3 regions of the Paenibacillus sp. F024 genome follow, and region 2 is predicted to be linked to each of the others. Evidence: riboswitches for the same ligand, from Rfam matches in the RefSeq annotation. Region 2 holds a riboswitch; each other region holds the start of a gene.
What was found. A riboswitch is a leader RNA that binds a small molecule or an ion and turns the genes downstream of it on or off. The one in region 2 is predicted to bind cyclic di-AMP.
Positions count from the first base shown of each region.

Region 1: it holds a riboswitch for cyclic di-AMP, as region 2 does, so the genes downstream of both, ACZYR9_RS09740 (hypothetical protein) here and ACZYR9_RS11910 (C40 family peptidase) in region 2, are expected to answer to the same signal.
Region 3: it holds a riboswitch for cyclic di-AMP, as region 2 does, so the genes downstream of both, ACZYR9_RS14415 (TrkH family potassium uptake protein) here and ACZYR9_RS11910 (C40 family peptidase) in region 2, are expected to answer to the same signal.

Region 1 covers NZ_JBVASZ010000007.1:67,062-74,279, reverse strand. Annotated here, with positions in the region: gene ACZYR9_RS09755 (glycoside hydrolase family 32 protein) at 382-1,896, opposite strand; gene ACZYR9_RS09750 (LacI family DNA-binding transcriptional regulator) at 2,154-3,131, opposite strand; gene ACZYR9_RS09745 (NAD(P)H-dependent oxidoreductase) at 3,437-4,111, shown strand; gene ACZYR9_RS09740 (hypothetical protein) at 4,308-4,634, opposite strand; cyclic di-AMP (ydaO/yuaA leader) riboswitch at 5,014-5,145, opposite strand; gene ACZYR9_RS09735 (ABC transporter substrate-binding protein) at 5,693-6,730, shown strand; gene ACZYR9_RS09730 (ABC transporter substrate-binding protein) at 6,853-7,218, opposite strand, start outside.
Region 2 covers NZ_JBVASZ010000009.1:143,757-150,974, reverse strand. Annotated here, with positions in the region: gene ACZYR9_RS11920 (M1 family metallopeptidase) at 1-267, shown strand, start outside; gene ACZYR9_RS11915 (hypothetical protein) at 282-1,094, shown strand; cyclic di-AMP (ydaO/yuaA leader) riboswitch at 1,345-1,484, shown strand; gene ACZYR9_RS11910 (C40 family peptidase) at 1,489-1,962, shown strand; gene ACZYR9_RS11905 (cryptochrome/photolyase family protein) at 2,119-3,495, shown strand; gene ACZYR9_RS11900 (sulfurtransferase) at 3,604-4,440, opposite strand; gene ACZYR9_RS11895 (GNAT family N-acetyltransferase) at 4,518-5,006, shown strand; gene ACZYR9_RS11890 (4a-hydroxytetrahydrobiopterin dehydratase) at 5,026-5,328, opposite strand; gene ACZYR9_RS11885 (hypothetical protein) at 5,340-5,633, opposite strand; gene ACZYR9_RS11880 (SWIM zinc finger family protein) at 5,811-7,218, shown strand, end outside.
Region 3 covers NZ_JBVASZ010000012.1:123,643-130,860, forward strand. Annotated here, with positions in the region: gene ACZYR9_RS14405 (TrkH family potassium uptake protein) at 1-1,035, opposite strand, end outside; gene ACZYR9_RS14410 (potassium channel family protein) at 1,111-1,773, opposite strand; gene ACZYR9_RS14415 (TrkH family potassium uptake protein) at 1,787-3,139, opposite strand; cyclic di-AMP (ydaO/yuaA leader) riboswitch at 3,204-3,342, opposite strand; gene ACZYR9_RS14420 (CPBP family glutamic-type intramembrane protease) at 3,570-5,252, shown strand; gene uvrC (excinuclease ABC subunit UvrC) at 5,164-7,176, opposite strand.

The DNA.
Region 1 (7,218 bases), on a different contig from region 2:
GAACTCGATCAAAACCGCTATTTTTCACCCATCCCCCTTTATTACTAAACAGAATCTGTTTTCAGAAAACGGTTTCGGAAAACGGTTTCGGAAAACGGTTTCTGAAATGGATAAAAAAAATTAAGTGCTTCGACCTTTATTGTAACCGTTGTCAGAAAACGATTTCTGAAATACATATTAACAAGTTTATTTTTCTTTTGTCAATCCTTTTTTACGGCTGAGGTGGAACCCGCGGATAAACAAAAATATGATCGAGAAAGGTTGGACTAAAAAGGATCTATCATAAAGCCTGCTTTTAAGTCCGGATCGGCTAAATAAAATAAGCCAGGTACCACCATCCTAATGGTATCTGGCTGCCTGGCTTATTAATACCATACGAGCCTAAAGAATATCCCATTTATGAAAGGAATTGATCTTGCATAATCCCTTGGAATAAGCCTTAATCCCCAATGATTCCGACCCGGGATAAATGCGGGCCGTCATCACTTTCTCGCCGTCTTGAATAAACACTTCCACGGAAGATTTATCTACGAAAACACGAAGCTTAAGCATGCCATCGGCCAACTCGACTTCAGCGGTTCTCTCCCCTTTGGGTCCGATTCCCGCACGGTCACGGTTCAACCGGAAAAGCTTATCGTACGGGCGGTAATACAGAACGGTCTCCTCGCTGCCGTGAACGCGAAGCTTCAATCCGAATTCTTCAGCCTCCGACGCTTCAAATACAACCTGCAGCTCATAGCAGTCTCCACCGGTCTCCATATCACGCTCCCCTTCCAGAGAAACATCATGGATTGCAAAGGCATTGCTGCGGTACTCGATGACTTCTTCTACAGGGCGGAACAAGAGACGGTTTCCGTCAAGCACTGCCTCTCTAGGCAGGCTCATGGCCCCAGCCCAGTGATGGCCTTGCTGTGTCGGCATTGGGCTCTCCCACATATCCATCCAGCCGATCACGATTCTTCTGCCTTTCTCATCGACGGTCGATTGCGGTGCATAAAAATCGAATCCGTGATCGACCTGCGCATAACGGTCGTAATGAAACCGGCCTTGCTCCGTATCTAACCGGCCAAGCATATACATAGTGGAATGCAGATTGCGGTACTCGTGTCCCTGTGCAGGCATACGCTGCGGGGACAGCATGAATACGTCCTTATCCCCAAGCGTAAACAAATCGGGACATTCCCAGTTATCGCCTAACCGGCCGTCGCTTCTGGCGATTTCATTGACAAACGTCCAATGAATCAAGTCGTCGGAACGATAAAGCAGCACAAGACCGTTTCCTTCCCCGTCGTTAGAGCCCAGTACGACATAATACCTGCCGCTGCGCTCGAACACCTTTGGATCGCGGAAATCCTTCCGGCTTACCCCTTGGGGAATTTGATCATAGCCGATGACGGGATTGTCCGCCCACTTCTTAAAGACGACGCCGTCTTCCGATACGGCAATGCCTTGGGATTGTTTATAATCGCGATCCTTGTCCGGCCCCGTCATCACATGACCGGTATACATCAAATACAGACTGCCGTCCTTTTCAATGGCACTGCCGGAGAAACAGCCGTCTTTGTCAAAATCGGTATCCGGCGCCAAAGCAACCGGAAGGTACTCCCATTTGATGAGATCCCGGCTTACGGCATGCCCCCAATGCATAGGTCCCCATACCGGCCGGTAAGGGAAGTGCTGGTAAAACAGGTGGTACTGTCCATGATAGTAAACAAATCCGTTCGGATCGTTCATCCAGCCAAATTCACTCATGAGATGATAATGCAGCCTATAATCCGAACGAAGGAGATGTTTATTTTCAGCAATAAAACGGTCGGCTTTATTTGTAGTGTAAAGAATATTGCATCCTACCCTTACTTTTAATTTGATGGAGCCCTTTATAACGTCTTGAATCATGCGCCTATGGCAAACAAAATCATCCTGAAGAACGATTCATTCCTTCAGCACTATTGATTAGCCAAAAGTTACATAGGATTAATCGCTTACAGATCGAATTATAAACGGCATAAATGTTTATGTCAAACGTTTGACATACCAATCCTTTTACATGAACATCTTAGCCATTCGTATAGCAAAAGGACCAGGCTGTGCAATATATCAGCCAGGTCCTTCTACTAATTCTACCGTACTTAAACACTCTATTTTTAAGATTGTTAAGTAGTGGCTCTTTCCACCAGCTCAACTTCCAATACGTGCTTTTTTTCCAAAGGCTCTCCGTCCATTTGCTTGCGAATCAGCTCCACGGCCAAACGGCCGATCTCACTGATGGGCTGTCTTACGGTGGTTATGGCGGGCGTCAACCATGAAGCGGCATTCACATCATCATATCCGATGATGCGTACCTCGTCCGGAATGCGCTTTGCGGATCTGCCGCATTCCTTCACGGCAAATGCCGCGATAATGTCACTGGCCGCAAAAATACCGTCAATATCGGGATGCTCGAGGAATAAAGAACGAATAATACGCTCATACTGCCCTTGATCGAATACATTCATATCGGTCTGAAGGATCACATGCTCTATCGCATGTTTGGAAGCAACCTGTTCAAACGCCACGCTTCTTTGGTTCGCAAGCAGCTCAAGCTCCAAATTGCCGCAGATATGCGCGATTTTTTTGCACCCTTTGCGAATCAACAGCTCGGTTGCCAGTTTTCCTCCTTTATAATTGTCCGAAGAAATAAAAGGAATACTATCCCCCATTTTTCTGTCAATCGTGACCAAGGGTGAACGCAGGCTCATGTATTCTTCCACTTCCAGGGTATGGCTGCCCATAATAATGCCATCCACCCGATTGCGCTTCAGCATCTCGATATAATCTTTTTCTTTCACAGGGTCCAAATGCGAATTGCAGAGCAGGACCTTGAAGCCATTCTGATAAGCATGATATTCCACATGATTCGCAAGCTCTGAGAAAAAAGGATGTGAGACGTCAGGAATGATCAAACCGATGATGTTGGACTGCTTGCGCAGCAGTGAACGCGCAATCTCGTTTGGTTGATATGCCAGTTCATCCATCGATTGATACACTTTGCTGCGAGTCGCCTCGCTGATATAACCCCGGTTGTTCAGCACGCGCGATACGGTCGTTACCGATACGCCTGCCTTCTTTGCCACATCATGAATAGTCGCCATAACTACCTCTTATCACGGTTTAAGGATGGTTTTATATATCAGAACTATATCTTAATGATTGCAGCTTCACAAGGCAAGTATTAAAGATACACACATGTGGACAACTTAATTTGTGGATATGTTAACACAATCGAAAAAATAGTTGTACAGTGTGAATAAAATGATTGTTAATGATGTGGATAAGATTGTGGATAAAAAGCCGAACCTATCTCATGAACTCATGGACGGCTTCGAGAATTCAGAAGGACCGGACAAATGTGGTATGATAAAAAGATCACGAAAAGCAAGAAAGGAAGGACTACGCCATGAACCAGACGACGACGAAAAAGCAAGACATACTGGATGCCTTTTATTTCAGACATGCTACCAAACAATTCGACCCGACGAAAACCATTTCCGATGAGGATTTTCAGTTTATTCTGGAAACCGGAAGATTATCCCCAAGCTCCGTCGGCTTTGAGCCTTGGAAATTCCTGATCGTTCAGGACGAAGCTTTGAGAGAAAAGTTAAAAAAGGTGTCCTGGGGAGCACAGGGACAGCTTCCGACGGCCAGTCATTTCATGATCATTCTTGCCCGGAGAAACGTAAGATACGATTCCGACTATGTATACAACCTTTGTAAAAATGTAAAGAAGATGCCACCTGAAACATTGGAACGCATCCCGACCGTATATCGAAAATTCCAGGAATCGGATCTTCATTTGCTTGATAATGAGCGAACCTTGTTCGATTGGGCCTGCAAGCAAACCTATATCGCCCTTGCCAACATGATGACCGCGGCGGCTCTGATCGGGATTGATTCCTGTCCCATTGAAGGCTTCGATTTTGATGAGGTGCACAAGATTCTCGATGAGGAAGGACTGCTGGAAAACGGAAATCTGGACATATCGGTCATGGCCGCATTCGGATACCGCGCCCAAGACCCGCATCGTCCGAAGTCAAGACAAAACCTGGAGGATATTGTTCAGTGGATTAAATAAACCGGCGCAACAAGCGCCTCCCGGATCGCGCATTGCGATTCGGGAGGCGCTTGTTTATTATCTCAAGATGATATGATTTGGAGCCAACCAAGGTTCGGATACTGCTGCGTATGCTTTCCTCCGCTTCAGGTGCAAGCGGGGGCGGCAATCCGAAATTGAGAAAAGTAAAAACTTCTTATCACCGATTCGAATAAAATTATAAGACCGATTTCACGGCTTGCCACAAAGCGTCGCATAGCTCGCGAGCCTTCACTTCAAGACTTGAAGTCTGGATCAGCCATTCATTGGACAGGTTGTCAACCCGAAGGGAACTATCGTATTGGTGCAAATAAGCCATCATTTGTCCTATCGTTAATAACGGAAGCGCCTTCTCTTTCTGAAAACCGTCCATGTAATAGATCATCTCTTCTTGTCCGGCAAAGAAAATGTATTCCCCTTCTTCCGGAGTCCATTGTTGACGCAGCTTATCTTCTTGTTCTTTGGAAAGCTGCTGCAAATGAGCGGAAGTAATTCTCTGCATCATGGCATGTTCCTCTCGTGGGGCTCTATTTTCTTACTTTTTCGTTTATCCAAAACCTCTTCTTTGGTAGGAACAGTGAATTCACTTTTAGGCCGGGTCCACCCATCGTCACAATAACAAAAACCCTGTTCATCCTTATATAAAATTTCGACGACTTTTCCATCTTTGGTTTTCATGATCATGACTTCATGGCATCTCCTTTTTAAAGAAGAGCTTCGTCTTAACCGGCTCCTCCTTTAAAAATCTCCACATCAAAAAACCCGCAATTAGCAGCATGATCGCATTTGCGTTTAACGATCAACAGCTATATGGCGGGTCTAAAAAACAAAAAAGACCCGTTATACGGGTCCACGTTACCGAGCATTCGTACAAAACAACGAATTGTGACCCATCCAACTGCTGACGAGGTTAGCTGCCGGGCTCGGGAAAGATGGTTCCCTACAATCTATTGATTCGCCCCAGAAAATTGGTTCCCCCGCTTTCCGATGACTCGGAAATTAAGCGTAATAATATAATACCCAATAGTTAAATATTCGTCAATCAAAGAAAACTTTTATTTCTATTTATGATAATATTTAACAAATTCACTCCCTGAGAACCTGCCTGTTCTTGACCATGCAAGTGCCCCATCGATTCGTCCGCTCCACCCACTTGCATTCGCCGCTACAAAGATGCCGACCTCAATACAAAGGCGGTTAGTAATCCGTCAGAAGAGACTCTTCCTTCATATCCGGCCTTTTTCCCATTTATAAATCCGGCTCTGTTCCTTGGCTTAAACCTTTCTTAAAAATCACCCGCAAAAATATTGACAATGATTCTCATTGTCATTTAATATAAAAGAGTTCCTTCACCATCTTTCTCCAGATACTCGGAACTTTGAGGGCATGCGCATGTACGCTCCAGATTCGTTATATCAACGTTCTGTCGGCTATCTCATTGGAACGCCCTTGGACTCCGATATTCGAGACTTTCCCGTTTTAATGGCTGTAAAAAGTTGTTGATCGGGAATGGATAAAGGACGGCAGACAGCAGCAGATTTAGAATTCAAGGAGTCGATCTATTTGTTAACCCTGTTTAAGAAAAGCTTTGTTAGTCTACTGGCACTCGTCATCCTCTCTGTTTTGGCGCTAACGGGATGCGGCGCGAATCAAACAGCAAGCCCTGGTCCAAATCCAGCTGAGTCTACCCCCGCAGCCGAACCCGCAACAAACGCGGTTATCCGAATCGGGTATATTAATATTATTTCAATGGCACCGGCGATTATTGCAGAAAAGCAAAAGCTCATGGAAGCGCAAGGCATCAAAGCTGAGTTTTATCCTTTTGCCAACGGTCCTGATCTCAACAAAGCTTTATCTTCCGGCAAGCTCGACTTTGCCTATACCGGTATTCCCGTTGCCGTGAATTGGGCTTCACGCGGTGCGGATATTGAGGTCATCGCCAAAGTCGGAGACGGTACATTCGGTCTGTTAGCTAAAGAAAATCCGGCATCCTCCCAAGACTTTGTTTTTAAAGGCAAAAAGATCGGATTTTTAGGAAAAGGCACAGGCTCTGATATTCTTCTGCGCGGTTTCTTATTGCCGGAGGAAAAGCTGGATGATACCTCTGTACATCTCATGGAAATGCCGTTCAACAATATGGAGCAAGCCATCAACAACAATACGGTGGATGCGGCTCTCTCCAGCGAACCGTTCGTTACCTTCGCCGAATTGCGTGGATTAAAGGTCGTTAAAGAACTGCCGGACCCTGCGATCGTTGTTCTGGTTCACAAAACCTTTGCCAAAGACCATGAAGATTTAGTGGAAAAGTTCATGCAGGGACATCTGGCCTCCATTGCTTATATGAACGAGCACAAGAAGGAATCGGCGGAAATTCTCTCCAAATCGTTCAATGTCCCGGAAATTAAAGCGGCGGATGGAAAAACCCGGACTCCTGCCGAAGTCATGGAAATCGCTTTGACGAAGCATCAGTTTGCAGCCCGGTTTACGGATAGCGATTTTGCGTTCTATCAGCAAATTGCCGATGCGAATCATCGTTTGAAGCTGATCGATCAACCTCTGGACATCAAAACCATCATGAATTTGACCTGGATTAAACCGTAACGAATACCTTTGAAGACACACTTTACACCATGGAAGATCCATTCATAGAATCATAAAAGGCCGCGTCATAAGTCATTTCGGATGACTTGTGGCGCGGCCTTTATTTCAGCCGGACAAAACCGTTATTTTTGATTTTGCTTCACGATGAGATCGACCAGAACGTCGAGCTGCTTCTCTAAATTGAGCCCGTCGGTCATCCAGAATTGTTTATAATCCAAATAATAAACGTGGTTATGCTTCACAGCGGGAAGGGTTTTCCAAACGGCTCCATTCGCCACTTCCTTTGCCCGTTCAGCTCCACCGTCCGGTTCGTATACCGTAATAAACATATGATCGGCGGCAAAGTCGGGCAGTACCTCCAAGGAAATGTCTTTTCCTTTGCCATCCGGGAAGATTTCCTTTGCTATTTTGTCCTGAGGCTTGTATTTGAACATCTCGAACAGATTGTAGCCCGCATCGCGTGTTTGGGGCCATACCCAAAGGTTTTT
Region 2 (7,218 bases):
TATCCCAACGTACCTGTCCGGTTCCATTTTGCCGACGGCACGCAGCTCGATAAAACCTGGGACGGCGCCGACAGCGAGGTCATCATGAAGCTGAATCATGCCGCTCCGCTGAGGTGGGCGGCTATAGACCCGGATTACGTTATCGTGCTGGAGAACAAACGGATCAACAGCTATATGAAAACGGAAGTCGATTCGCAGCTATCGCTGCGATGGAACATGAGCGTTGTGAAAATTTTGGAGACCTTGTTCGGCTGGGTCGCATGGTGAGGGGAGTGAGGAACATGTGGAACCGGATCAAAACGGGCTGGAGCTTAGCCTGTGAGCAGCCTTTTGCCGTCTTTACCCTCTTTATATATCATCTCATTTGGGGCGTCGTGCTGTATAAGCTGATTCAATCCGTCGTCCTCCCCCTCCTGCATCGTTATCCGGGGAGCGACCTGCCAGTGACCGCTTCGCAGATATTCTGGATAGAAGGTCATTTTCAGATGATGAAGACGGATTTGCTGGAGCCGTTTTGGTGGTGGGGAATCAGCCTTCTAGGATTAAGAATGCTGGTCCATCCGATGCTCAATGCAGGAGTATACTACTCGCTTCGTCATCGGGACTTGAATGCAGGCTACCGGTTCGTGGAAGGCATCCGAAAGCTGTCTCTTCCCTTCCTCGGCCTCTACGCGGTCCAATTGGCGCTGATGCTCTCCCCGCTCTACTGGCTGATCCCCCATTCGATAGAGCTGTACGGACATCAAGCTTCCTATATGGCCTTTGGGAAAGCGCTGGCGCCGGCGATAGCCGGCTGCATCGTCTATTGGTTTATGCTTCAGCTGATCTTCCTGTTCCTTCAAATCGGAAAGGCCGATGGCAGATCTGCAATCTTTACCATGCTGTTTGTGATTCGCCATCTGCCTGCCATTATGCTGGCTTCTCTTACCGTAACAGGCATCGCTTTGGCGGTGTCCGCCGCCGTGATGGCATCCGCGTTCTTCTGGGCCGGCTTTTTGGCCTTGGTCGGATTACAGGCATACCGGCTTGTTCAAATGTTCTTCAAAGTGTGGGCCATCAGCACACAATATGCGCTTTGGACGGAGAAAGCGTAGCGAACACCATATGAAAAGATTGCAAACGCACCGGTCATTCCGACCGGTGCGTTTGTGCTGTCGCAAGCTGTTGAACCACGTCAGGCGGAAAAGCGCCGCCGTTTTGTGCTTTTCTATAAAGGGGTGATTTCATATCCCGAATTTCCTTAAACAAAAAGGTTTCACTTTAAACGGATAAAATATGTCAATTTTGTGACAAAGGAAGGAAAAGTGCATTTTTTCCCGAATATATCTACTCGGAATCAAAAAAATGAAAATTTTGCCGAATTTCTGTTTTAAGAAAACGGGGGATCCATTAACCGGGTGAATTGATCTCGACACCGTCAGTGATCATAGGGAACCTTCAACCGAACCCTTCAGCTAACCTCGTAGGCACCGGAAGGGGAAACATTTTTTGAAGAAGAAGCTTGTAGGTTTTGCACTTTCTTTAGCTATGTTTTGCAGCGTTTCCGTAGGCAGCGCATTTGCTGAAACCCCGCTAAGCGCAGCGGTAAACGCGGGTTTAGGCTCGCCTTACAAATGGGCCGGTACTACGACCAGCGGCTTTGACTGCTCCGGCTACACTTCTTGGGTGTTCGACAAGTTCGGTATCGATCTTCCTCGTTCCTCCAAAAGCCAAGCCCAAGCGGGTCAATGGGTAGCCCAAGACCAGCTCCGTCCCGGTGATCTCGTGTTCTACAACACCGACGGCAGAGGCATTTCCCATGTGGGCGTATATGTTGGAAACGGCATGTTCTACCACTCCGCTACGAACAAAGGCGTTACGATTAGTGAAATGAGCGAATCTTACTACGCCAATCGTTATGTGACAGCCCGACGTGTTTTGTCGGACGAGCAGTATCAACAGCTGATGACCGACACCAACTGATACGGTCAACGGATTCGCAATGCAACTTCGGAAGCCCTCAGCGTTTGGCCCGATCCGATCGTTCGTATAAACGGACGCACCGGACGGACAAGCCTGCAGGGCTTTCTATATTTCAAATAAACCTGCCGGATCCGGCTGTAAAGGGGCGTATGAGGCTTGATCTTGTTTCTGCACCGCAAGGATCTGCGGGTGGAGGATATGCCGGCGTTCGTCACGATCCGCGAACGCCGCTGCCCCAGCCTGCATGTGCTTTTGCTCGACCCGTTCCTGCTGAAACAGGAACGTCACCGCGAGCACAGCGGCGTCAATTTTCTGCAGCATGTCCGGCGGCTGCAGCAGCTTTATGCGGCAGCCGGCCAGCGGCTGCACGTGCTTTATGGCGAGCCGCAGGCCGCTTTGAGCCGGCTGCTCGCGGAGCATCCGGTGGAGGAGCTCGTGTTCCACGAGGACTACACCCCGTATGCGACGGTCCGGGACTGCGCACTGCGCGAGGCAGCTGAACAGTACGGCGTGCGCGTCACCGCGTACGGCGAGCTGCCGCTTATCGACCTGCGCGACTTTCAGCGCTGGTCCGGGCGGGATGAGCCGTACAAGGTTTTCACGCCGTTCTACCGCCGCTGGCGTGAGTATCTGCACGAGCGGTACCGCCCGGCGTCTGCAGTAACCATCGGCGACCTCCGGACGGTCCCGCTCGCCGATGGTGTGGCGCAAGCGTTCCCTCTCCCGCCGGAGCTGAGCGCCTTGCTGGCTCCGGGCGCTCTGCCGGAGCTGCCCGAGCCGGAGCAGGCGCTTGCAGACTTCCTCGGAGAACGTCTTGCAGGCTACGCCGAAGGACGCGACCGCTTCGCCCGCGACGAGACCAGCCGTATGAGCCGTCACCTGAACGTCGGCGCCATGTCGGTTCGCATGGTCTACGAACGGCTGATGGTTGGCGATACCGCTGTGGAGCCTTGGCTTCGCCAGCTTGCCTGGCGCGATTTCTACATTTATCAATCGTGGCTTGATCCCGACTACTTCCAATATGAGAAACGCTACGATTTCTCCGCTCTGGATTCTCAGCATTTCAGAGCCTGGACGCAAGCGCGCACCGGCATTCCGATTATTGACGCCGCCATGACCCAGCTGAACGCGACCGGCTGGATGCCCAACCGGCTGCGCATGATTACCGCGATGTTTCTGACCAAAAATTTATTGTGTCCCTTCCCTTATGGAGAGCGCTGCTTCCGTTACAAGCTCGCCGACTACGACAACGTGTTAAACCGGGGAGGCTGGCTTTGGTGCGCCTCGCTCGGCTTCGATGCCGTGCCGTACTTCCGGATTATGAATCCGGTAACCCAATCGGAAACGTACGACCCTTCAGGGGCCTATATCCGCCGCTGGCTGCCCGAGCTCGCCCGATTGACCGACAAAGAAATTCACCGGCCGCGTCCGCACGCCATCGTAGACTTGAAAGCCTCGCGAGCCAGAGCGATTGACGTATACAAAGACGTCTTACGGTCCGGTCAGCGTAAATCCGTCGATACCGACTCGTAAAGGCGAAAGCAGCCCCAGCCAAAATCATATAAAAAGGACTGGATCGGTCGCCAAACGGCAAACGATCGCAGTCCTCCAACCCGCGTCCGAAGCGGAAACGGCCATTCCTTATTCTTTTCCCGTCGCTACCGGGTTGTCCTTGTAGCTGATCCAATCGCTCCAGCTGCCCGCGTACAGCTTGACGTTGTCGAAGCCGGCCTCGCTAAGTGCCAGCACGTTAGGGCAGGCCGTCACGCCGGAACCGCAATAAACGATGATTTCATCGGCATTGCTCAGGTTGGCGAATCTGGCCCTTTGCGCCGGGGAATCCTTCCACCCTCCTGAAGCTTGCAATCCTTCTTTCCAGAAATACGGCTTCGCTCCCGGAATATGTCCGGCAACCGAATCGATCGGTTCTTCCATCCCCAGGTAACGCTTTTCCTCACGAGAATCCACAAGCACCGTTCCTTGGCGTGTCATCCCGTCCTTCACCTGCTCCACATTCGCCAGCATCTCACTGCGCACCTGCGGTGTAAATACGGCCTGGCGCTCCACAGGCGGCTCCTCCGTTACGGGATATCCCGCTGCCTTCCACTCCGAGTAGCCCTTATCCAGAATGTAGACTTCGTCATGACCGAGATACTTCAACAGCCACCAAAAACGCGATGCCATCGCGCCGCCTTGGTCGTCGTAAGCGACAACAACGGAATTCCGGTCGATACCCGCCCGTCCAAGCTTGGCAGCCAGCTCCTCAAGATCGGGAAGCGGATGGCGCCCTCCGTGCTTCTCTTTCGGTCCCGACAAATCGCGCTCCAGATCAAAATAAAATGCTCCGCAAATATGATCCATTTCATAGCTTTGTTTCCCTGCCTCCGGCTGGCCCAATATAAATCGGCAGTCCGCGATCACCACATGATCTTGGATGCCGTGCTCAAACAACCATTCTTGACTCCGTACATGCTTCATATCCAATCACTTCCTTTGATAGGGTGATATGCTGTATAGTTAACAGTATACAACGGAAGGGAGAAGCTGAAAAGAAAGTGGCACCCAACGAACCCCTGATTTTTACCATTGCTCCGCTCACAGAGGCGCACTGCCGCAGCATTTGCAGCTGGACTTATCCGCCGCCTTATCATACATACCATTTTCGTCCATGGGAGCTTATGCTGTCCGATCAAGAGGAGTTTGCCGATTCCGAAGTGCGAGTCAATCAATATCGTGCCGTACTGGACTCGAACGGGGAGCTGAGCGGGTTTGCGCAATTTTTTCCGCTTGTGAACGTTACCCGGTTAGGCCTGGGCATGCGTCCCGATCTGTGCGGCCTGGGCAACGGAATTTATTTTGTAGAAGCCATTGTAAAAGAAGCCAGACGGTTATCACCCCAAAACGAAATCGACCTGGAAGTGATGACCTGGAACGAAAGAGCCATCCGCGTATATACCCGTGCGGGTTTTGCCATCACGGATACTTACGCGAGGATGACTCCTACAGGCATGGAAGAATTCCACTGCATGGTATGGTCTGCATAAGGTTGGAAACGATTGACATTCATTTCCCAAAGCCTCCATAAGCTTCGTCACACCTTTGGGCACTGGCAAAGTCAAGCTCCGTCAATCCTCCGGCGTTCCACGAGGTAAGACGCAGCGTGACCAATCGATAATCAACGGAAATCATCGGATGATGGTTCAGCTCCTCCGCAATCCGGGCGACCTCCCCCACAAACCTGATGCTATCCATGAAAGCGGGGAAACGGTATTTTCTTGCGATCCATTTCCCGCTTTCTTCCAGCGACCAGCCTTCCAACCGGTTCAGACTCGCGTTGACTTCCTCGGCCGTTAATCTCCCGTTCATTCCCATCCCCCCTATACCAAATGGATGACCCTTGTAAATGCATTTCCTTGGTCAATGCGGATCAGATGCCGTTTAGGATCATGCGTTACCATGCAATTGCCGATGCTCATTTGCGTCTCTACGCCCAATCCGTAGAACAGGTCGTCCGCCAACGTCTTCAAGCATTCCCTTTGTTCCGCCTCGCCCATGAAGTTCCACTCTTCCGCCGACATCTCCAGAACATCGCAGCAGCCTTCGACACCCTGCAGCGCATCGGTAAAGTCGTTAATGATGTCGTTGTATTCCCTTCCGAATTTAATCCCCATGGCTACCCGTCCTTTTCGCGCGGTAATTTCCCTTTTGCCTCATTGTACCCAGAAAAACCATACGGCCGCAACCTGTAAGGGCCCAACTAAAAACTCCGCTCAGAACCAAATTCCTGCGCATTCGCAAGCAAAATCTGGTACACTATAAGGATAGACAAATGAGGCGGAGGGCGAAACATGCTCAAGCTGCAGATTCCGAAAAACCGAATACAAGAGCTTACGCGGCATCTGCAAAACGATTTTGAACTGGCGCGGCTCGAACACGGATGGGAGTACTTCCACAAAGGCCGTGTGACCGGACTCGAGCTGAAGCACGGTGTGGAAGTGCATGCCTTGGTTCGCGGGACGAAGGCCTGCGAGGTCATCCTCGACATAGACCACTTCGGCAAAAGCGAATGCAGTTGTTCCACCGCCAAAAACTGCGAGCACATGGCGGCGGTCGTCTTTGCCCTGTATGCTCCTTACGCGAGGCCCGAGCTTCTCCTGCAGCAGCTGAAGCAGGCTATTCTGGTTCGCAGCAGGCAGCAGCAAACGCGGTCGGTCAGCCGTGCGGCGGAAAAACGGCAGCAGGAACGGATCGAGCCGCCCGCAGCGGAGCAAAGTCCGGCGCAGTGGCAGCGGTTTTTCGACCAGCAGTTTTACGGCTTCTCGCTGTCCCAGCAGCATTCGATCGAGCTGTTCCACAGCGCGGTCAACGAAAAGCTAGCGCCCTACGGCGAGCATTGGAAGTCTCCCCTTAAGGAGCTTTACTCTTTGCATTTGCTGCTGTTCATCATGCGGAAGGTCGAGCAGTTTTATCAAGAGACGAAAACATCCTATCTCTCCTATTATATTGAAACCGGCTGTAGAACGGTCGGGAGGAAGTGTCAGGAGGAATTGCTTCGCCTAACACCCGCGCTTGATGTGGAAGCCTTGACGCAAGGCTATGCCGCGGAGTGGAAAGAAACGCTAAGCCTGATTGCCGATTCCGCTCTGTCCGGGAAGGATTCTCCTTTATCCTGGCCTACCGTATACCGCAGCGTTTGGTGGCGCATGGCAAACCACGCTTCATGGATTTCGGAGGAACGGAACCGGCTGCAGCGCATGCTAAAAGCCAAGGAACTGATGCCCAAGCGCCGGGATGCGCTGCTGATGGCCGATGCGCATTTTGCCGTCGTCGAAGGAAAAGACGAAGCAGCCAGGCGGCAAATGGAGCAGCTCAGCAAGCGTGAAGCGCGGGATTTCTTTCTCTATTTGCATCATTGTTACGAAAATCAGGAGTGGGACCGTATGCTGGCTTGGCTCCGGTGGCTGCTGCCAGTGGTACAGCGCGCCCAGCAGGAGGAATTGCGGCAGTTTTGCCAGTATTGGATGGAAGCTGCGGGACGGCAGACCGACGATTCGGAATGGGTGGGCGTCATGGTGGCTCTGCTGCCGCGCACGTACAACTTCTACACGGCCTACTTACTGAAGGCTCAGCGGTATAAAGCATGGATCGATTTGCAGCTTTCCAATCGCGTTTCCCCGATGAACCTGTACTCCGTCGATCTGCAAACCGTGGAGAAGCAGAACCCGGCGCTTGTACTGCCGTTATATCACCAGGCAG
Region 3 (7,218 bases), on a different contig from region 2:
AATGCGGTCTTTACCAAGCCGGTGCCGGAACATCACGATGTCTTCCTTTCCCCTGACCATCGTGATGAGCGCTCCGATCAATATGGCAAAAGTGGTCGTTTTGATACCGCCTCCCGCAGATCCCGGAGATGCTCCGATAAACATGAGAATGATGATAAAAAACTGCGAGGCTTGCCTCATTTCGGAGATGTCCACCGTGGTCACTCCGGCGGAACGGGGGGTCACCGAGTGAAGCAAGGAAGCCAGGATTTTACCGGAGGTGTCTAAAGCTCCGAAGGTTCTGGCATTGGTAAATTCAAAGATCAGCAGTCCTATGAATCCGACCACCGTCAGCATTCCTGTAATGGTGAGCACAACCTTGGAGTGAAGCGACAGCTTTCGGGTTTTCTGATACTCCAGCAAATCGGCGATAACAATAAAACCGATCCCGCCAAGCACGATCAGAACGACCGCAACCAAATTGACAATCCAATCGCCGGTCAGATGCGACATACTGCCGAACGGCTTGTGAATCCCGCCAAACAAATCGAATCCTGCATTATTAAATAATGAGATGGCATGATAGATACCGAAATACACCGCTTGGGAAAACTCCATATCGAACGACCAACGGAGCGTAAAGATCACAGCCGCCACAAGCTCAATCGTCAGGGAATAAAAAATCACTTTTTTGATTAACCGGACAATGCCTTCCATGCTGCCTTGATTCATCGCGGCCTGAAGCACCAGTCGCTCCTTTAATGAAATCCGGCGTCTGAAAACAAGCGCGATCAGCGCCGCCATCGTCATGAACCCGAGTCCGCCGATCTGAATCATAGCAATCAGAACAATTTGACCGAATGTAGAAAAATAAGTGCCGGTATCTACTAATACAAGTCCGGTAACACAAGCTGCCGACGTAGCTGTAAATAAAGCGTCCAGATAGGCCATCGGTTCCCCGCTTCTCGTAGCTATCGGGAGTGACAGCAGAACGGATCCGACTAAAATAATCAAAGTAAACCCAAGCGCCAAAATTTGCGGCGGCGAGAGCTTCATAACTCCAAACCCAGGTTTCAAGCCTTGGCACGTCCCTTCTGTTTCACAACAGGTATCAATAAAGCTCTCCGCACACTAGCGAATGACTTCATTCTCGAACGTTTCGATCTGTTCGTTTGTTCCGATCACAACCATAACGTCACGCTCTTCAAAGGTATCCGCCGCAGTAGGCGCAATGATGACACCGTTCTTTCGATTGATCGCCACGACGCTGCAGCCGTAACGAGCCCTGGGATCAAGCTCCTTTAACGTCCGGCCGGCAAGCCTTTTGGGTACGGCAAGCTCCGCAATCGTGTAGTCATCGGAGAGCTCAATGTAGTCAAGCAGATTTGGAGAAACGAGCTGATGGGCTACGCGGATCCCCATATCCCGTTCAGGATAAATAACCCGGTCTACGCCGATTTTATTCAGCACTTTCCCGTGAAGCTCCGAAAGCGCCTTGGCTACAACGGTTTTTACCCCCATATCCTTAAGCAGAATCGCCGTAAGAATACTGGCTTGAATATCGTCGCCGATCGCTACCACGACGCAATCGAAATTCCGGATGCCCAACGACCGAATGACCTCTTCATCCGTCGAATCCGCTACCACCACATGAGTCAGCTTATCGCTCATCTCCTCCACGGCTTCTTCATCCATATCGATGCCAAGCACCTCATGACCCAATTTCAGAAGCTCCACGGCAAGGCTTGAGCCGAAGCGCCCTAATCCAATGACTGCGTACTGCGTGTTTTTCATACTTCCGTTTCCCCTAACCAATCGTAATTTTTCCTTCCGGATATCTGTACAATTCCTTCTCTGTCTTCGGTCCCAGTGCATAAGCCAGCGTCAGCGGACCCAAGCGTCCGATAAACATGGTCATCGCGATCAGGACCTTGCCGAGATCCGACAAATCCGGTGTTAACCCCATCGACAAGCCTACCGTTCCGAAGGCCGATGTCACTTCAAACAAAATCATCAGGAACGAATGATCCTCCGTTGTAGAAAGAATCATCGTGATGACGATGACCAGCGCCAAAGCAATCATCGTAATCGAGACGGCCTTTAGAATCCTTTCTTTGCCTAACCGGTAACGAAAGAGCACAATGTCTTCCTTCCCGCGGATCATCGCTATCATCGCGCCGATCAGCGTGGTAAAGGTCGTCGTCTTGATCCCCCCGCCTGTAGAGCCGGGAGAAGCCCCGATAAACATCAGGATAATGATAAAAAACTGCGTCGCTTGCCTGAGCCCGGCAATATCAAGCGTATTGGCTCCGGCTGTCCGCGGTGTAACGGATTGAAAAAGCGAGGCGAGAATTTTACCGGACCAGTCCAGCGGAACTAGCGTCCGTGGGTTCGTAAATTCAAAGATGAATATAATGATCGCTCCGATTCCGATCAAAAAACCGGTAGCGCTAAGCACCACTTTAGAATGAAGCGTAAGCCTTTTGTTTTTTCGGTAGTCCATGAGATCCGATAAAACGAAGAAGCCGATGCCTCCCAATATGATGAGTCCCATGGAAACTACATTGATGACTGGATCAGACGCATACGCAGTTATGCTGCTGAATTTCCCCGTTACCGGCCCAAAGAGATCGAATCCGGCATTATTGAAGAAGGAGACGGCATGAAACATGCCATAGTAAGCCGCTTTGCCGGGACCCAGATCAAACGACCACCGAACGGCAAAAATAACGGCAGCCGTAAACTCAATCGTAAGCGAATATACGATCACCTTGCGGATTAACCGCACAATACCCTCGATGCTGCTTTGGTTCAGCGCTTCCTGCAAAACGAGCTTTTCTTTAAGCGAAATGCGTTTTCTCAAGGCAAACGCGAACAAGGTAGCCATGGTCATAAATCCGAGCCCGCCGACCTGGATCAGCAGCATGATGATGACCTGTCCGAACACGGAAAAATAAGTGCCCGTATCTACAACGACGAGTCCGGTGACACAAGTAGCCGAAGTAGCAGTGAACAATGCATCCAGGAAAGACAGGGACTCACCGCTGGCCGAGGATACGGGAAGCGTAAGCAGAATGGAGCCGATCAAGATAATGACGGCGAAACCGACGACCAAAATTTGCGGCGGCGTTAGTTCAATCTTCTTGGTGATGACTTTCATGGTTGCACCCCTGTTTACGGTTTCAGGCAACAAAAAAGACACTGGAAACCCAATGTCAAATTAAGGTTCCTGTAATTCAAGCCTACGAGGTTAGCTGACGGATTCGGATGTACAGGCACCCTATCAGCGGCTCACAACCGCTGAATTCACCCCTAAACTCATGGTTCCCCCGTTTTCCTAAAGAAATTCGGCTCGTTATTCAATTGATATGAATTATAATCCTCTTTTCATTGAAGTACAAAGCCTTTTTTCACCTAAATGCACCGGATTTCGCAGAATTACGACATGTGTAAGCGCTTTTTTAGGTATGGTGCTTCGCTTTACTGAATAATGCCCCTTATAGCTTTTGTTATCATTGGATTTGCCGATGGAATGTATGTTACTTTTAAAGAATAGACTGTTATTATCCACTTTCTTTAAGGAGTCTTTCATGCCGAATCGACTAAAAGAACCCCCTCTGCTGCTTTTGGCTGTCCTTGGCTTGATGCTGTACCTCGGCGTTACGTTTGCCTCCGCCTTTACGGACGAGAACCGCTCCCTTGAAGACGATGCCGCAGGCCTGCCTGCCGTTACAAAGCAGCAAGCGGCGGATGCCGCAATGCGTTTTGTGCGCGGCCGCTTCGCGTTGGGACAAGAAGTACAAGCCCATACCTTGTACCAATCCTATCCGGTCCGCAACGGTTATTTGCAAAAAGAGCAGCTGTACGATGATTACAAAGAAAAGTATGAAGAGCAATTTCCTCTCGAATATTATGAGGTCGAGATCAACGACATGGAAAAAAGCGTAACGTACTATGTCGCTATCAACTATAAAAGCCTTACCGTGTTCGGATTCTCGAAGAGCCGATCCGCAGCCGCCAAAAGCGAATCCGTTAGCGCGCCGGATGCCGAACCGATGAAGCAGGCCCATGAAATCATGCGGGAGATGGGCTACGACCCGGTGGAATTTACGCCGGCAGACGAGTCTGGACGAGCCGGGAATGGAAACCTTATTTTCCGCAGCAAAACGGAGCGAATCGGTGAAACGCCGTTGGAGCTTCACATGAAAGTGACAGACCGCCGGATCACTGCGTTTGAGCCGTTATTTCCCATTCCGGATGATTATATTGTCTGGCAGGAAGGGCAGGACCGTCGTTCCGCTCTGATGACGCGAATCAGCATGGGCATCTCGCTTGTGATGACACTCTCAGCGTTTATTGTCATCATAAGGAGCCGTCGTGAAATCCGCTATACACGAGGTGCGCTGCTTACGTTTTTCTTTCTTGCGATTTATATCGCCAACAATTTTAATATGATGCCTGCTTTCCGGACGATGCACGGGAACGGACCTTCCGAACCGGGGGCCCTGTTTACCTTGTGGTTTACCCATATCTTTGTCGGGCTTATGGCCGTTTCGACGTATTTGGCCTTGAGTGCGGGACGCAAGCTGTGGCTTGACCGCGGATGGAATCCTTGGCCGGTATGGCGGGATTCGGTATTCGGCAGAGAGGTGTGGAAAGCGGCGGAACGGGGTTATTTACTTTGCTTGTTCATTCTGGGATTGCAGCAAACCATGTTTTTTGTCGCCACCGAAGCCTTCGGCGTATGGACGGTCAGCGACCCGACAGACTCTGTTTACAACATGCTATATCCCGGTATTTTCCCGTTGATGGCGTGGGCGGCTTCCATCTCCGAGGAGGCGATTTACCGGCTGTTGGGCATAGCTCTTATGCTTAAGCTGACGCGCAGCCGTTTCCTGGCCGTGCTTTTGCCGAGTGTCATTTGGGCCATGAGCCATACCCAATACCCCATATATCCGGTATATACCCGATTGGTTGAGGTGACGGTCATCGGATTGATTTTCGGCTATGTATTCTTGAAATATGGTTTTCTTACCGCCTTGTTCGCTCATGCTTCGATGAACAGCATCCTGATGGGACTCTCGATCATGCTGATCGGAGAGCCCGGACAGGTGGCTGCCGGAGCAGCTTATTTGGCGGCGCCGTTGGCCGTCGGCTGGATACTGTCACGGCTGCACGCCAGATTCAATCGCCGGCCCCCATCGTTTCCCCGGCCGAGTCCATTGCCTGATCCGAATCCGGACTCTGGCTCTGGCCGTTTAACGCCGTTATGATTTGCTCCGCGAGCTTGGCGCCGATACCAAGAGGCTTAAAGTCTTCGGGCTTGGCCTCTTTTATTTTTTTCAGAGAGCCAAAATGCTTCAGCAGCGCCTTACGTCGCTTCTCCCCAATGCCGGGAACAGAATCCAGCTGGGATACGACCATCGACTTGGCTCTGGTTTCCCTGTGGAAGGTGATCGCAAACCTGTGCACCTCGTCTTGGATACGCTGAAGCAAATAAAATTCCTGGCTGTCGCGCGGCAGAGGCACGACCTCGGCAGGATCTCCCATGAGCAGCTGCGCGGTTTTGTGCTTGGCGTCTTTGACCAAACCGCAAACGGGGATAAATAGTCCCAGCTCATTCTCCAGCACGTCTACCGCAGCAGCGATATGCCCCTTCCCGCCGTCGATAACCACGAGGTCGGGCAGCGGCAGGCCTTCCTTGAGCACCCGTTCGTAGCGGCGCCTTACGACCTCGCGCATCGTTTCATAGTCATCCGGCCCTTTTACCGTGCGTACTTTGTACTTGCGATATTCTTTACGGTCCGGCTTGCCGTCCGTAAAAACAACCATTGCCGAAACGGGGTCCGAGCCTTGAATGTTGGAGTTATCGAACGCTTCGATACGCCGTACGACGCCCGTGCCCAAATAGTGACCCAGGTTCTCGACAGCCTTGACCGTACGCTCGGTGTCCCGTTCAATCAATCGGAATTTTTCTTCTAAAGCAACCCGGGCATTCTCGCAGGCCATGTCCACCATGTTTTTCTTTAACCCCCGGCGCGGAATGTGCACCTTCAACTTCAGCCAGCTTTCCAGCGCTTCTTTGACATCCACTTTGGATTCGGAAGCCTGTTCTTCCGCTTCGGCATCAGAGGATACAGCTTGATGCTCCGCATGCTCGGCAATCTCTCTTTCCCCCTCCTGCGCCTGCCCCGCTCCCCATGCCGGCAGGAATATCTCCTTTGGCAGCGCCGGATTCTCGCTGTAGTACTGCGTTACGAACGAAAGAAAATCCTCATCTGCCTCCCCATAGTACGGGAAGAGGGATGCGTGGCGCTCGATCAGCTTCCCTTGGCGCATGTACATAATTTGCACGCACATCCAGCCTTTGTCTACGGCATAGCCGAACACGTCACGGTCCACCGTATCCGTTGTCGTAATCTTCTGCTTTTCCATTACAGCATCGATTTGCAGAATATGATCGCGGAATTCCTTGGCCCGCTCAAAGTTCAGCTCCTCTGCCGCTTCGTTCATTTTACGGGTCAGCTCCAGCTTAATGGCTTGGTGTCCGCCGTTTAGGAATCGGCTGATTTCATTCACCATCTTGTCATACTCAGCCTGCTCCACCTCGTATTCGCAAGGCGCGATACATTGTCCAATATGATAATACAAACATACCCGGTCCGGCAGCGTCTTGCATTTGCGCAGCGGATACAGTCGGTCCAGCAGCTTCTTGGTCTCCTGTGCCGCAAAGGCGTTCGGGTAAGGGCCGAAATATTTGGCTTTATCCTTCAATACCCTTCGCGTCACCTCGAGCCGCGGATGCTTTTCATTCGTAATTTTAATATATGGAAACGATTTGTCGTCCTTCAGCAGAACGTTATATCGCGGAAAATACGTTTTGATCAGGTTGGCCTCAAGAATGAGCGCCTCCACATTGCTTGCCGTAACAATGTATTCAAAGTCGACGACCTCATTGACCATCAGCTGCGTCTTCACGGTATGGCTGCCGGTAAAATAGGACCGCAGCCGGTTGCGCAGCACCTTCGCTTTGCCGACATAGATGACGGTACCATCCCGGTTCTTCATCAAATAGCAGCCGGGCTGCTCCGGTACGAGCGACAGCTTGGTTTTGATGGCTTCCAGCGTCTTCTTCCGGGCCTGCGGGTCCCGGGTTCCCCCTTCGTATTCGGTCACCTGCGCTCCTCTCCTTTCCATAACAAAAAAGCTCTTTTTCAGCATAGCAGAAAAAGAGCTTCT